2 regions of the Paraburkholderia sp. RL18-085-BIA-A genome follow, and region 2 is predicted to be linked to the other one. Evidence: predicted binding sites of a transcription regulator. Region 2 holds the regulator's gene; the other holds the start of a gene.
The links. Region 2 encodes LexA, which represses DNA repair genes until DNA is damaged. Its sites were predicted from a motif close to ACTGTATNNNNATACAGT; they were not measured.
Positions count from the first base shown of each region.

Region 1 (7,864 bases), on a different contig from region 2:
CGCCAGGTCATTGACGCTTCCGAAGGAACGGACGGCCCGGGAATTCTCGATGCGCTCAGCCGCCCCGTCCCTCATTCCTTTGAGGAGAGAAAGTCCCAATCGAACGGCCGGCCGTTGAGCGCATTCCTGATTTTCTAGCACGGAGTTCCATCCACTGACGCTTACGTCTACTAGCAAGACCTTTACGCCGTGGCGCTGTGCATCTTGGACCAACTGAGAGGGTGAGTAGAATCCCATCGGTTGCGAACACAGCATTGCGGCGAGAAACGCTTCAGGCTCATGGCACTTCAGCCAACTGCTCGCGTAGACGAGCAGAGCGAAACTCGCAGCATGAGACTCGGGGAATCCATATTCGCCGAAGCCCTTAATCTGCTCGAAAATTCCTTCGGCGAAACTCTGCTTGTAGCCACGCTCGAGCATCCCGTTGACGATGCGGTCGTAGTATTTTTCAAGGCCGCCTTTGCGCTTCCACGCGGCCATGGCGCGCCTGAGTGCGTCCGCTTCGCCGGCGGTGAAACCGGCCGCAAGAATCGCAACTTGCATCACCTGTTCCTGAAAAATCGGCACCCCCAACGTCCGGCCGAGGGCGGTCTTCAATGCATCGCTAGGGTACGTCACGGGCTCGAACCCCTGGCGGCGTTGCAAATACGGATGAACGGCTCCGCCCTGGATGGGACCTGGCCGGACAATCGCGACCTCGATGACAAGGTCATAGAACGTTCGAGGGCGCATACGCGGCAGCATGCTCATCTGCGCGCGCGACTCGATTTGAAAGACACCCAAGGTATCGGCGGCGGAAATCATTTCATATGTCGCGGGGTCCTCGGACGGGATGTCTTGCATCTCAATGCGTTCGCCTCGCTGCTCCGAGACAATATCCAGGGTGCGCCGGATTGCTGACAGCATGCCCAATGCAAGCACGTCGATTTTCAGAAGGCCCAAGGACTCCAGGTCGTCCTTGTCCCACTCAATCACGCTGCGGTCAGTCATGGCCGCATTCTCGACCGGTACGAGACGTGTCAGCTTGCCGCGACTGATGATGAAGCCGCCCGAGTGTTGAGATAGGTGTCGCGGAAAATTTAGCAACTGTGAGGCAAGTCTCGCCCATGACTGGATGAGCGGGGTTTCCGGGTCGAGCCCTGACTCCGCGAATCGCACCAAAAGGTCCTGGCTATTGTCGAACCAGTGATGAGATTTTGCGACGGCGTCGACAATCTGCGGGTCGACACCCAGCGCCTTGCCAGTCTCACGCAGTGCGCCACGAGGCCGGTACGTCGACACAGCCGCCGCAATCGCGGCACGGTCGCGACCGTACTTGCGATAGATGTATTGGATAACCTCTTCGCGCCGCTGGTGCTCGAAGTCGACATCGATATCTGGTGGTTCGCCACGCTCCCTCGAGATGAACCGCTCGAACAGCATGTTGCCTCGCGCAGGGTCGACCTCGGTGATGCCCAGGCAGTAACAGACTGCTGAATTGGCGGCCGAGCCACGGCCCTGGCAGAGGATGTGCTGGCTGCGTGCGAAGCGAACGATGTCGTACACGGTGAGAAAGTACGGCTCGTACTGCAGCTCGGCTATGAGCTCAAGCTCGTGCTCAATCTGCCCCTGCACGTTGTGCGGGATGCCCGATGGAAAACGTCGCTGCGCGCCGATGTATGTTTCCTGCCGAAGGCAAGCTTTCGGGGTGATGCCTGCGGGAACCAGTTCGTCAGGATATTCATAGCGCAGTTCGTCGAGCGAAAACGTGCAGCGACTCGCGATGTCGACGGTCGCCGCAAGTGCTTCGGTCGGGTAAATGTTTGCAAGCCGGAGCCGAGACCGCAGATGCTGCTCGGCGTTTGGCGCAAGGTCGTAACCGCATTCGTGAACTGGTTTCCCGACGCGGATGGCGGTCATCGTGTCCTGCAGTGGCTTGCGCGAGCGCACGTGCATGACGACATGCCCCAGCGCCACCACGGGTACATCCAGGCTGCGCGCGATGAACTCGACCGAGCCACGGTGAACGTCATCCATCGCGCGTTGGTGGAGCACCAAACCTACCCAGGCGCGTCCGATAAACGTATCGTCAAGCCACTCGACCTGTGCAGCGAGGACATCCTCGTTGGCCGGGAAATCCGGTACAAGAATGGCGAGACAGTCCGGCATCCCGCGAAGGTGCCGATATTCCTTCTCTGGACGCGAGAGGTCCTGCGGCGTCAGGCGATATTCGCCCTTGGTTGCCCGGGTGCGGGCAAGCGTAATCAGTTCAGACAGGTTTCCGTATCCCTCGCGATTCCTGGCGAGCAGGATAAGTCCGAATGCTGGCGAGCCATCGGCGTTGACTAGACGGAACCAGGAACCGACGATGAATGGAAGCTTCGCTTCCTTCGCGGCGACGTGCGCACGCACGACTCCAGCTAGCGAACATTCGTCGGTGACAGCTAGCGCCGAATAACCGAGCTGTGCCGCGCGCTCGGAGAGTTCTTCCGCATGGGAAGCACCATGCAGAAAGCTGAAATTCGAGAGACAAAAAAGCTCGGCATACGCCGGCAGGACATTGAAAGTCGCGTCCATGATGCATCAGCCGAACAGTCCGTGAAGGAACCACCGCTGCTCTTCCTCCGCGTCGCGGCTGCTGACACGCTCGCGGTATATCCAGTAGCAACTCTGGTCCTCCGCCTGTGCAACGAAATAATCGCGTGTCACAAGCTCACCATCAAACCAGCCGGCCTCGATGCGTTCGCCAGGTGACACCATCCGCAATGGAGAACCATAGAACGGACGATGCTGACGCATCAACAATCTCACCGGGTTGTCCAGCATCCAGGTCGGTCTCGGAAGACCGAACGGAAGTGCTTCCTGCTTCGACTTGAGCGTCACCGGTACCCAACGGTTTGCGACCTCTGGGCGATGGTCGGCAGTCGGAGCGGGCCGAAGAACGTTGTCCTCTCCAAGCCGCGCAACAAGCAACTCAAGAAGGCGTGCATGGTCTTCCTTCGAACCTCCCGGCTCCGGGAATAGCGTGTCAGATGCTGGTGCCGCAGATTCCACTTTGGACGCATCGAGTCGCAGCGCGATAACCGGTGCAGCCAACTCAATCCGGTGCAACCGCTCCTTGAGCAGCCTGACAAGATGCTCCTCCTTCCAGGTCGGCTCGCCCAATGCGATGTCGATGGTCGTCGGCTCTATAGCGTCGCGCCCGCGTTCATGTTCGAGCAGCAGCTTGATGGCCGTAACCGCCAGTTGCTTGGCGCAAAGCCAGCCGCACAGTTGCACGATGAGTCGATGCGCGCCGAACACTGCGCCGTCAGCATGTTCAAGCCGGTCCGGCATTTCGATACGTGCGGAAAAAGTGGGCGGCAGTTCGAGCCAATCAAATAATTCGGGAGCCGTACCGAACGCGCGGTCAAGCGAATCGAGCAGATGCTCACCACATCGCCGCTGCAGGCCGGCGCGCGGCAGACGCCTAATGTCAGCAATGGTCTCGCAGCCAAGTCCGGAGAACCAGTCTCCGAACGGACGAACCTCGGGAACCGCCATCATCGGCAAAGCGGCCAGCCGTTGCTCAAGCGATGCCAGCTTGAGCACGCGCCGGTTTCCGAACTTTGCGAGCAGCCAGCCACCCTGACCGGTGGGTGCAGCGCTGATGCGTGCTGTAAGTCCGAGCGTCCCGAGGACCGCTTTCGCTTCCCGGCACAAGGCAAGCAGCCCGCCGAAAAGACGCAGACTCGCGCCGACCTCGACCACGACCGTCGCTTCTTCGAGTAGCGACACCTCGGGCGAAAAGCGCATCAGCGCCACGCCCACCTCCCGCTGTGCCGCCGCTTCCTTGGCGGCATCGCGTTCATGCATCTCCGTTTCCGGCGACAGTGTCAGGACTCCGCCGCGCTTCATCCCGAGGCGCACGCCAGCTGCGCGAGCCGTGCTGTCTGTGATGACCACTTTGTCTTTCTCCAGTACAGCACTTCCGTGCGCGGGCTCAGATGACCACTTCGGTCGGAACACCTCGAGCGGCAACTTCGGCAAGTGGACGGCGAGAAAGACGCGCATGTCGGGAAAGCAATACAGGTGTGGGTTGAAGGGGAATCGACAGAGGCTCTGCGCGCGCTGGCCCTCGTCGTTTCACGATGTCGACGGTCAGACCGTCGGCTGATGGTCTTAAAGCAAGCCGCAACAGGGCGGGCGATGAATCCTGTGCCGCTGCCAGAGGCCGGACCATCACGAAGAGTGTTTCGGATGACTGCGCCGCTAAATGCAGGCGCCGCAGCGATGAGGCCTGCGCGTATTGCGCCCAGAAGATGAGCGCACCGCAACTGCCTGCCCGCAGAATCTGCTCAGCCGACCAAAGCGCATCTGCGGTCTTCTGCGCTTTCACCCGCAAGACCTGGTCAATGGGAAGTCCGATGTAGCTGAGTCCAAGTCCGTCCGGGGTGTGCGGCGGCTGCACAAACGCCACAGGGCGATTGCCCGAGCCACTGAGCGCCGGGCGCAACAATCGCAATTCACCCACCCCGGCTTGCTGGACCATCAGGTCGATGAGCGCACCGACCGGCCAGCCCCCGCCGGGAAGCTCGGCCGACAGCGCGGGATAGCCGGTCTCAACGACCCGCCCACGGCCACGCGCGAGCTGGGACGCACGCCACAGGGACGGATGTATCTCTTCGGCCGTGACGGTAGCGCTGGACATGTGGCATCTAAAAACCTGTATATTTATACAGTATCCTACACGCAAATTCGTAGGCGTGAACTGTCACTTTTATTTGGGGGAACGGGCTGCGCGGCAAACATCGCTCAGCCTCAGGTCCTGCTTCCGTTGTTCAGAGGAGGTTCCATCATGCGAGCAGATGAATGGGTTCGGGAGGCCGAACGCGAATCGAAACTTGTCGACGCCCTGTACAAAGCGCGTAATCTGATTTCGATGCACAACGGCATGACCGTGCGGTGTGACGGGGAGGAGTGGCCGCTCGATTTCGCTCAAGAGTTGATGACGATTGACGCTGCGTTGAAGACGGCCGGAGTCGACACCCAACGCCTCAAGCAGTAGCTGCTTGCCGAGTCGCGCGAACTCGGCAATCATCGAGAAGAATGGTTAGGAGGACCTTCGAGGTCGACAGATGCAAACTGAGAAATATCGCGGGTACACGCTGTGGGGCGATGCCATCCTGCAGCAGGAAAACATCCTGCAACCGGAACGGTTCGCGGGAAGCGGCACAATCACGCGTGACACGAAAGTAGTCGTGTCTGGAGTCCTCGCGACCTTCGGAACGGAGGAGGAAGCGGAACTTGCTGGCATTGCGTAGTGTCGCGCGTGGGTGGATAGCCACAAATAGCGAGGTGCGAGGTGTTTCGCCGCAGGGCGAATCTTGTTTGCATGGCGCTATTGCTTGAGCCCGACGACAAAGTCGTAATAAACCGTCCACCCCGCCGCTCGACCGTCAAATTTCTGCATCAGGCTGCGACCCGATTCTGACTTGATGAAGGCGTCAAGACTCATCGCATTTTTCGCGAGGCGAGCAACTGTCGTTGGAGTCTCAAACCGAATGAGCATTCCATACCTGCGGCACAAGCCAGATGTCCGCAATTGCGGGCGTCTCACTGGTCGACTTTATCAAGGCCAACCCCGATGTCGCCGAGCTTGTGAAGGCTCATCGCTGCACGCGTCGCCGCAAGGGGGCGCAGATGGACCTTTTCGCGGCCTAAGCCGTATTGCAACTCATCGCCCCAGCACACGCCGGGGCGATTTTTTTTGGAGCGCCCGCGCCCGTCGCGCAATCTCACTGCGCTGCGGCCATCGCCTGAATGAGCGCCGGATGTACGCGCGACAGGTCCAGTACGTCCACGGCCTCGACCGGCGACGCCGCCAGACTCTGGCAAACCACAACGACGCTCACATTCTGTCGTGCTGCCGCGTCCTCCGTGGTTGCGCGGACGGCCTGCTCCATGGCCGGTCCCATCTGCCTGTAGAGCATCTCTTCAAGCGCGTCGGCCGAGTACGGTCCCCTGGCATGAATCACGCGGCTTTGCTCATAGAAGGTTGCGTTGTGTTGTCTGAACGCTTCGACGAAGGGTGTAATGTCGACACCTTGCGACCTGCAGTAGTTTGCCCGCGCCCGAACGTTGGCGAGGTAGTAGCCAAGAAACTGTCCGGCAGCCTCATCGGCCTTCTGCGCGCCAGTCTCAGCGGCCAGCGTCGCCCGGCTCCGGCTTATTGCGGCATCACGCATGGCCTCGCCAAGCGGCTTCTCCGGATGCTCCCTGGCCGCCTCGTCCTGCATTGCCTGCATTGAAGCGGTCGCCCTTGCTTTGCCCTGGGCGGTCATTTCCCCGTCGGCATTATGCTGCCTGTAGGTCTTGACCACCCCGAAAGCGACGATGAAACAGATGAGCCCTACCGCCCATTGCTTCGAGGACGCTTTCTTCGATGTGGCGGTTGTATTGTTCGATGCCATATTGGTCCCCCGCGATTGGCGCTTCGTATGCTGCTGGAAGTGGTTGTGCCGCTAACCGCCTCCGCGCTTCTTATGTCCCAACGTGTCGCATTCTCGCTGTCCCGCCCTGCTCTATACCGCTGCATGGACCACATTCGAGAGGAAAAAACATGCACGCACACACGATGTTCGAAAGCCCGCTTTGCGCGGGTACTGGCTGGGGCGCATTGAGCGAGGCTGTTGACGGGCAGGGCAACCTGCTTGCCGTTTTCCGTGGCCAGCACGGACTCCTGGAGCATTGGGGTGAAACACAGCGCGGCTCGCTGTCGTTCGGCACCGCCAGCGCGGCGTCCCACTACGCGCTCTATCCCAATGACCGTCGGCACACGTTGCAGGCGCCGAACGTGTTTCCCGTATACCTCGACCTGCGCAACCCGTTCCTCGACTCTCCGGACGACCCGTTCATGGACCTGTCACATTACGAGAAGGTCTTCGGGTTCGAGGAGACGCGGCGCCTTGCCCTGAAGTTCAAGGAGCACATCTGCAACACGAACGCCTGGGAAGACGTGTCGACGGACTTCGGGACCCTGGAGACGCTCATCGGGCGCCGGCCGGACCTGTTGACGGAACTGTGCTTCGAGCTGTACGCGCTGCTCGACGACGCTGATGAGGTCGCGCGCCTGCGCGCGAACGGCTTCGATGGCGCCATTCACGCCGGCAGCGGCGAGATGGCCATGGAGACAGAGTACCGGGTGTTCTCGACTGACCAGGTGCGCTCCATCTGGGACCCGTGTTTCGATGGCTGCTGAGGCCACGCAATTGCACTACACGCCACGGAAATAACTCTTCCGTGGCGTTTTCTTTGCGAGATGACCCGAATAGCGAAGGACTCTACCCGTGACCTGTAGCAGCCTGCAAAGCCCGGCCAACAGCAATGCCCTCCTCCCGGTTGGCGACGAAAGCAGGGCCCGCATACGCCATGACCCATACACCGCCGTCACCCTCGAAGATGCGGGTCATCATGAATACCGGCTCGTCTTCCAGCGGGAAGCCCTTGGGTCCGGTAACAGTCTCTTCGCCCTGCCAGACCGCACGACCCTCCCACTCGACCTTCCCCGGCCCGACCAGAGCCCAGAACCCTGTCCCCGTGCGGCGCATCGATTCCGCGTATTCGCCAAGCGGTGCGGCTCGTTTGCCGTCCAGCGGCCAAAAATGAATGCCTACCCAGGGGCCTCGGGGGCCCTTCGTCCACGACCATGTCTGCTTGTCGGCGTTATAAAGCCCGCCGCCCCAGCCCTCTGGTAGCGTAGCTTCCATCTTTGAATGCGGATTGAGCCACCGCACCTCACGCGATTCCGGCGCGCTGACGGGCACCACAGCAGGTGTCATCGCCACCCGGGCGGTATCCTGCCTGGAAGGCGAAGGCAGGAGCGCGGTACAGACCACTACGGCCA
Region 1 is NZ_JARESU010000015.1:14,549-22,412, reverse strand. It holds gene P0D89_RS13185 (error-prone DNA polymerase) at 1-2,556, opposite strand, end outside; gene P0D89_RS13180 (Y-family DNA polymerase) at 2,563-4,032, opposite strand; gene imuA (translesion DNA synthesis-associated protein ImuA) at 3,962-4,669, opposite strand; gene P0D89_RS13170 (hypothetical protein) at 4,817-5,026, shown strand; gene P0D89_RS13165 (hypothetical protein) at 5,097-5,282, shown strand; gene P0D89_RS13160 (hypothetical protein) at 5,554-5,682, shown strand; gene P0D89_RS13155 (hypothetical protein) at 5,757-6,431, opposite strand; gene P0D89_RS13150 (hypothetical protein) at 6,581-7,219, shown strand; gene P0D89_RS13145 (RDD family protein) at 7,302-7,864, opposite strand, start outside.
Region 1: the regulator LexA is predicted to act here: its motif matches at 4,684-4,701, upstream of imuA (translesion DNA synthesis-associated protein ImuA).

Region 2 (7,864 bases):
GAAGGTCCGGCATCTGCATCAAGCCGCTTCGCGCAACTGTGCCGCGATGTCCGCCTCGTTCAACTGAGGCGCGAACATCTCGATCAGACGGTACGCGTACGCGCGCAAAAACGCGCCCTTGCGCAGGCCGACGCGCGTCGTGCTCGCTTCGAACAGATGCTGCGTGTCGAGCGCGACGAGTTCGGTGTCGCGCTTGGGATCGTAGGCCATTGCCGCGACCACGCCGATGCCCATGCCGAGTTCGACGTACGTCTTGATCACGTCGGCGTCGATCGCGGTCAGCACGACATCGGGCAACGCCCCCGCTTTCGCGAACGCCTGGTCGATGTGCGAGCGGCCCGTGAAGTCCTGGTCGTAGGTGACGATCGGGAATTCGGCGATCTCGTCGAGCGTCAGATTCGGCCGCCCCACCAGCGGGTGCCCCTTCGGCACGACCACCACGTGATGCCACGAATAGCACGGGAACGTGACGATATCCGGGAAGCGGTCGAGCGCTTCGGTCGAGATGCCGATATCCGCTTCGCCGTTGATGATCATCTGCGCGATCTGCTGCGGGCTGCCCTGGCGCAGCGCCAGATGCACCTTCGGGTACACCTCGGTGAAGCGACGGACCACCTTCGGCAGCGCATAGCGCGCCTGCGTATGCGTGGTCGCCACTACCAGATGGCCGCTATCCTGATCGGCGTACTGACGCGCGACGCGGCGCAGATTCTCCGCATCGAGCAGCATCCGCTCGATCAGCTGATGCACCGCCTTGCCCGGCTCCGTCAGGCCCGTCAGACGCTTGCCGCGCCGCACGAAAATGTCCACGCCGAGTTCGTCCTCCAGATCCTTGATCTGTTTCGACACGCCCGACTGTGACGTGTACAGCACGTTCGCCACTTCGGTCAGATTCATGTTCTGACGCACGGCCTCGCGCACGAAGCGCAGTTGCTGGAAATTCATCTGTATGTCTCCGGTTCAGCCAGAGTTGAGTTATTTGGGTATTCGACTGGAACGCTGGGTGCTCACACGTTACATTGCAAAGCTTATTGCGCGGGAAAAACGCGCAATGCGCGCGGCACCGCCGTCACGCCATCACCGACGGCCAGTTGCAGATCGCGCCACGATTCGCGATCGAGTTCGGCTTCGAGCAGATTGCCCTCGCGCCCCGCGAGTTCGACCCGCACCGAGCCGCCCAGCGTCACCACGCGCCGCACGTCGACGACAATCCCTTCGCGATGCCCCGACGCCTGCGGATACAACTGCAGATCGTGCGGCCGCACATATGCGAATGCGGGACCGTGGAAATCCGCGCTGATCGCAACCGGCAACGCCGCGCCGTCGACCACGAAGCCGCTTGCGTCAACCTTGCCGTGCAAACGGTTGGCCGCGCCGAGAAACTCGTAGACGAACGAAGTCTGCGGATGGTCATACACGTCCTGCGGACTACCGACCTGCTCCACATGGCCGCGATTGAGCACGACGATGCGGTCGGCCACTTCGAGCGCTTCTTCCTGATCGTGCGTGACGAAGATCGTCGAAATATGCAGATCGTCGTGCAGGCGCCGCAACCAGCTGCGCAACTCCTTGCGCACCTTCGCATCGAGCGCGCCGAACGGTTCGTCGAGCAGCAGCACCTTCGGCTCGACCGCCAGCGCGCGCGCCAAGGCGATCCGTTGCCGCTGACCGCCCGACAATTCCGACGGATAGCGTTGCGCGAGCCAGTCGAGTTGCACGAGCTTCAGCAGCTCATGCACCTTCTCGCGGATCACCGCTTCCGAGGGCCGCTCCTTGCGCGGCTTCACGCGCAAACCGAACGCCACGTTCTCGAACACCGTCATGTGGCGAAACAGCGCGTAATGCTGGAACACGAAACCCACTTCGCGCTCACGCGCGCCGACCGTCGCGACGTCCTGACCTTGCAGCACGACCTGGCCGCCGTCCGCGTATTCGAGGCCGGCGATCACGCGCAGCAAGGTGGTCTTGCCACAGCCCGACGGCCCGAGCAGCGCAACCAGCTCGCCCGGCGGGAAGTCGAGCGAGACGTTGTCGAGCGCGACGAAATCGCCGAAGCGCTTTTGCAGGTTACGAACGGTGATACCCATTACAGCTCTCCTTGCTTGAGCGGGTGTTGCGGCGTCGCATGTGTCGCGTTGACGGACTGCGAGAACGAATGTGATGCGGAACGTGCCGCGCCATGCGCTTCCGACAGCGCAGCGGCGGGCTGCGTGGGCGGCCCGGCATACGCAGGCACGTCGCGCGCGGCCGACAGCTCCGCCGACATATGGCGCTCGGCGAGCAGCTTCAGGCCCAGCGTCACGAGTGCGAGCAAGGCCAGCACCGACGCCACGGCGAACGCCGCCGAGAAGTTGTATTCGTTGTAGAGAATCTCGACGTGCAGCGGCATCGTGTCGGTCTGGCCGCGAATATGGCCCGACACCACCGACACCGCGCCGAACTCGCCCATCGCCCGCGCGTTGCACAGGATCACGCCGTACAGCAGGCCCCATTTGACGTTGGGCAGCGTGACGCGGCGGAAGATCTGCCAGCCCGAGGCGCCCAGCACATGCGCGGCTTCCTCTTCGTCGTTGCCTTGCGCCTGCATCAGCGGAATCAGCTCGCGCGCGACGAACGGGAACGTGACGAAGATCGTCGCCAGCACGATGCCCGGCACCGCGAAGATGATCTGCACGTCATGGTCCTGCAGCCACGGACCGAACCAGCCCTGCGCACCGAACATCAGCACGTAGATCAAACCCGAGATCACTGGCGACACCGAAAACGGCAGGTCGATCAGCGTGGTCAGCAGCGCCTTGCCGCGGAATTCGAACTTGGCGATACACCACGACGCCACCAGGCCGAACACGAGATTCAGCGGCACGGCGATCGCGGCGGTGATCACGGTCAGCTTGATCGCGGCCAGCGCATCGGGATCGGCGAGCGCTTCGAAATAGAAAGCGAGGCCCTTGTTCAACGCCTGATAGAACACGGCGACCAGCGGCACGACCAGAAACAGCGCGAGAAACAGCAGCGCGATGCCGGTCAGCAGCCAGCGCACCACGGGCCGTTCGGTCACCGGGTCGGGCCGGCGCGCGACGTTCAGTGGCGCACGCGGCGCAAGCGCCACGGCCGCGCTGTTGTTCGCGTGATGCGCGCGATTCGCATGGTCCGCGCGATTCGCGTCGTTCACGGATTGGCGGCTCATTGCACACCTCCGCCGATCGCGACGACACTCGTTGCGGCAACCGGCGCCGGCCCCGCGCCGCCGCGGCTCGTGCGGCGCTGCAAATACCACTGCAAGCTATTGATGAACAGCAGCATCAGAAACGACACCACCAGCATCACCACCGCCAGCGCGGTCGCACCCGCATAGTCGTATTGCTCCAGCTTGGTGATGATCAGCAGCGACGTGATCTCCGACTTCATCGGCACGTTACCGGCAATGAAGATCACCGAGCCGTATTCGCCGAGCGCGCGCGCGAACGCGAGCGCGAAGCCGGTCAGCAGCGCCGGGAACACCGCCGGCAACACGACGCGGCGAAACGTCAGCCAGCGCGATGCGCCGAGGCACGCGGCCGCCTCTTCCTGCTCGCGCTCGAACTCCTCGAGCACCGGCTGCACCGTGCGCACGACGAACGGCAAGCCGATGAAGGTCAGCGCGACCAGCACGCCGGCTGGGGTGAACGCGATCTTGATGCCGAGCGGTTCGAGAAACTGCCCGATCCAGCCATTGCCCGAGTACACCGCCGCGAGCGAAATGCCCGCCACCGACGTGGGCAGCGCGAACGGCAGATCGACCACGGCGTCGACGATGCGCTTGAACGGAAACGTGTAGCGCACCAGCACCCACGCGACCAGAAAGCCGAACACCGCGTTGATCAGCGCGCCGCCGAGCGCGGAAAAGAACGTCAGGCGATACGACGCGAGCACCCGTGGCGACGTCACGGCGCGCACGAACTGATCCCAGTCGAGGGTCGCGGTCTTGAGAAAGGTCGCCGCCAGCGGGATCAGCACCACGAGGCTCAGATAAGCCACCGTGATGCCGAGTGTCAGGCCAAAACCGGGCAGCGCGCTCGGTTTTCGGAAGGTCAACGTCGTCATGCTGGATACTCTTCAGGTTGATGCTTGCGTTGTGATACCGATCTTCGGCCGCCGGATTCCGGTTGGCCGAAAGCGCGCCCAGGGGCGCGCTCGAAAGTGGCGCGTTGCCGCGCCGTGCCGTCGATGCCGATGCCGATGCCGGACAACAAGGCAGGCATCGGCAGACTTACTGTGGCTGGTAGATCGAATCGAACACGCCGCCGTCGGCAAAGTGCGTCTTCTGCGCGTTCGCCCAGCCGCCGAACGAATCGTCCACCGTGTACAGCTTCAGCTTCGGAAACTTCGCGGTCAGGTCGGCCGGCACCTTGTTCGAACGCGGCCGGTAGAAGTTCTTCGCGGCGATCTCCTGGCCCTCTTCGCTGTACAGAAAGTTCAGATACGCTTCGGCGAGCTTGCGCGTGCCGTGCTTGTCGACGACCTTGTCGACCACCGCGACCGGCGGTTCGGCCAGAATGCTCACCGACGGCACGACGATTTCAAACTTCTCCGGACCAAACTCCTTCAGCGACAGGAACGCCTCGTTTTCCCAAGCGATCAACACGTCGCCGATACCGCGCTGCACGAAGCTGGTGGTCGCGCCACGCGCGCCCGAATCCAGCACGCCCGCGTTCCTGTACAGCTTGCCGACGAACTCCTTCGCCTTCTGCGCATTGCCGCCCGGCTGATGTTCGGCATACGCCCACGCCGCCAGATAGTTCCAGCGCGCGCCGCCCGAGGTCTTCGGATTCGGCGTGACGATCGACACGCCCGGCTTGATCAGATCGTCCCAGTCCTTGATGTGCTTCGGGTTGCCCTTGCGCACGAGGAACACGATGGTCGACGTGTACGGCGCCGCGTTGTCCGGCAGGCGCTTTTGCCAGCCTTTGTCGACGAGGCCCTTGCTGGCGAGCGCGTCGATGTCGTAGGCGAGCGCCAGCGTCACGACGTCAGCCTGCAAACCGTCCAGCACCGAGCGCGCCTGCGCGCCTGAGCCGCCGTGCGACTGCTTGAAAGTGATCGATTCGCCGGTTTTGGCCTTCCATTCCTTGCCGAACGCCTGGTTGACGTCCTGATACAACTCGCGCGTCGGATCGTAGGAAACGTTCAGCAGCGTAGTGTCGGCGGCGTGCGCCTGGGTGATTGTGCCGAGCACGCCGGCCGCGCCGAACGCGAGCGCCGCGATGAGTTGCCTGGTCCTGCCCGCCAGCCCCGTGTGTCGATGGTTCATGTTCGATCTTCTCCGCGTTGTGGTCCGCTGAAACAGCGTCTGGTGTCGTTTTGCGTCGCGGTCACGTGCACATGAGCGCCAACTCGGAGGCCAGTCTATCGAAGCGCTTTCATCATTAAAAATAATGTTTCTTCATTTTTTAATACGCAAAAGTGGTAATGGCAGCTGGATAAGGCGTTGCGGCACGAAAACGGCTGTTTCGACGTCGCAGAGCGGCGCTGGAACGCCACCCCAGCCAGCGAACTTAAAGTAAAGCTTGAATTGCGCCGAATACTGTATAAAAATACAGTCACCTGTTCATTCATACAGTGGCCATGACAAAACTCACCGCACGACAGCAGCAGGTATTCGATCTGATCCGCCGGGCGATCGAACGCACTGGTTTTCCGCCCACCCGCGCGGAGATTGCCGCCGAATTGGGCTTCAGCTCGGCCAACTCGGCAGAAGAACACCTGCGCGCGCTCGCTCGCAAGGGCGTAATCGAACTCGCGGCCGGCGCGTCGCGCGGCATCCGCCTGCTGGCGGGCCCGGACGAGGCTCCGTACCAGTTCACGTTGCCGCATGCCAGCATCATGCAACTGTCACTGCCGCTGATCGGCCGGGTGGCAGCCGGCAGCCCGATCCTCGCGCAGGAACATATCTCGCAGCACTACGCGTGCGACCCGGCGCTGTTCTCGAGCAAGCCTGACTACCTGCTGAAGGTGCGCGGGCTGTCCATGCGCGACGCGGGCATCTTCGACGGCGATCTGCTCGCGGTGCAAAAGAGGAGCGAAGCGAAAGACGGCCAGATCATCATTGCCCGCCTCGGCGACGACGTCACGGTCAAGCGCCTGAAGCGCCGGTCCAACGGCATCGAGCTGATCGCCGAGAACCCGGATTACGAGAACATCTTCGTTGAGACCGGCAGTGCGGAATTCGCGCTGGAAGGCATCGCCGTGGGGCTGATTCGTCCCGGCGAGTTTTAAGCCGCAAGCGCGGCGCCTTGGCGTCGCAGATACGTCGCAGATACGTCGCTTGTGCCTCGCTTGTGCCTCGCTTGTGCCTCGCTTGTGCCTCGCTTGTGCCTCGCTTGTGCCTCGCTTGTGCCTCGCTTGTGCCTCGCTTGTAACTATTGGCCACACTCACACTGCATCAACGCTGCATCGCCTGGAGAGACTCATGGAACGCCTTGCCCGCCTGCTGCCTTTTCGCCAGTTCGGTCGTCTGCGCCATTTGCGCAATCTGGTGCCTTGCTCATTGATCGAAGCGGCCGCGGCGAATACCGCGTCGCTGTTCGACACACCCGCCGAGGCAGCGAGCCTGCCTTCTGCGTTGCCCGCATTTGCTCGCGTGTCATTGAACTCGGGGTTGAACACGGCCGAGCCGGCGCGTCGCGCGCCGGTGCGGGTCTATCACGGGCCGTCGCGGCTGATCATGGTCGGCACGGTCGACGCGGTGTGCCGCATGATCGACCGATGCATTGCCGACGAAGCCAATGTCCACGGCGCGGTGTTCGAGTCTTGACTAAGTGTTGAGCCCGCCAGCAGTTGCCTGATGCATCGCACGTAATCGTTCGCTGTTTCGCCCTTTCCAGACTAGCCAGCGGAATTTGCCTAGAATGGGATGGTTTCTGCGTGACCGAGGTCCACGTTAGATCAAACCTGATGGGGAGTCCCGCTCGATGACAGTTCCGACACGCAACAAAGGCAGCGCCACCCGGCCGCTGATCATCACGCTGATCGTGATTGTGGTGATCGCCGTGTTCGGGTTTGCTTACGCATCACCGTATATCGCACTGAACAATCTCAAACGCGCGGCCGATGCGCGCGACGTTGAAACCGTCAATCAGTATGTGGATTTCCCCGCGTTGCGCGACAGCCTGAAGCTGCAGATCGCCGGCTTGCTGACACGTCGGCTGGACGCGGATAACAACAGCAAACTCGCCACCATCGGCGCAATGATCGGCGTGACGCTGATCGGTCCGCTAGTCGACGCTTATGCGACACCGGACGGCGTCGCGGCCTTGCTGAACGGTATGCCGCCGCACGGCGACCCGGGCGAGCGCCCACCCGAAGGGGCTGCCGCGAACAATGCCCCGCCTACGGCCGCGGAAACACCCGCGTCGCCTGCCGCCGGTGATGCCAACAACAGCGCCAATGGCAACGCTGCTCCCGCGCAACGGCAAACCTCGGCGGGTTATCGCAGCCTCAACGAGTTCGTCGTCACCTACCGGCGTGGCGGCGAGGACGCCGCGCATTACTCGGCGATTTTCAGGCGCGAAGGTCTGTTCACGTGGAAGCTGGCCGCAATTAATCTGAACGAGTGATCGGCTGGCCCTGACGGCCAGCCACTCGACCGACGCACTGCCCGTTTGCGCACAGCGGGCATCAAGCGGTAAGCCGCCTCAAGCCGCGGCTTGCTGCTGCTCCTGCGCGGAAGAACAGGCCACCAGAATGCTGCACGACACCCGGTCGAGCAAAGGCGTATTGCCCGCGCCCATCCACCACCTCGACAAGCCGGTGCGGCAGCGATGCCCGACCACCACGAGGTCGACATGCAATTCATTGGCGAGGTTGGCGATCTCGTCGATCGGAT
Region 2 is NZ_JARESU010000023.1:30,137-38,000, reverse strand. It holds gene P0D89_RS17835 (CysB family HTH-type transcriptional regulator) at 19-945, opposite strand; gene P0D89_RS17830 (sulfate/molybdate ABC transporter ATP-binding protein) at 1,029-2,087, opposite strand; gene cysW (sulfate ABC transporter permease subunit CysW) at 2,087-3,187, opposite strand; gene cysT (sulfate ABC transporter permease subunit CysT) at 3,184-4,083, opposite strand; gene P0D89_RS17815 (sulfate ABC transporter substrate-binding protein) at 4,250-5,290, opposite strand; gene lexA (transcriptional repressor LexA) at 5,605-6,255, shown strand; gene P0D89_RS17805 (hypothetical protein) at 6,449-6,793, shown strand; gene P0D89_RS17800 (DUF2939 domain-containing protein) at 6,951-7,595, shown strand; gene P0D89_RS17795 (universal stress protein) at 7,674-7,864, opposite strand, start outside.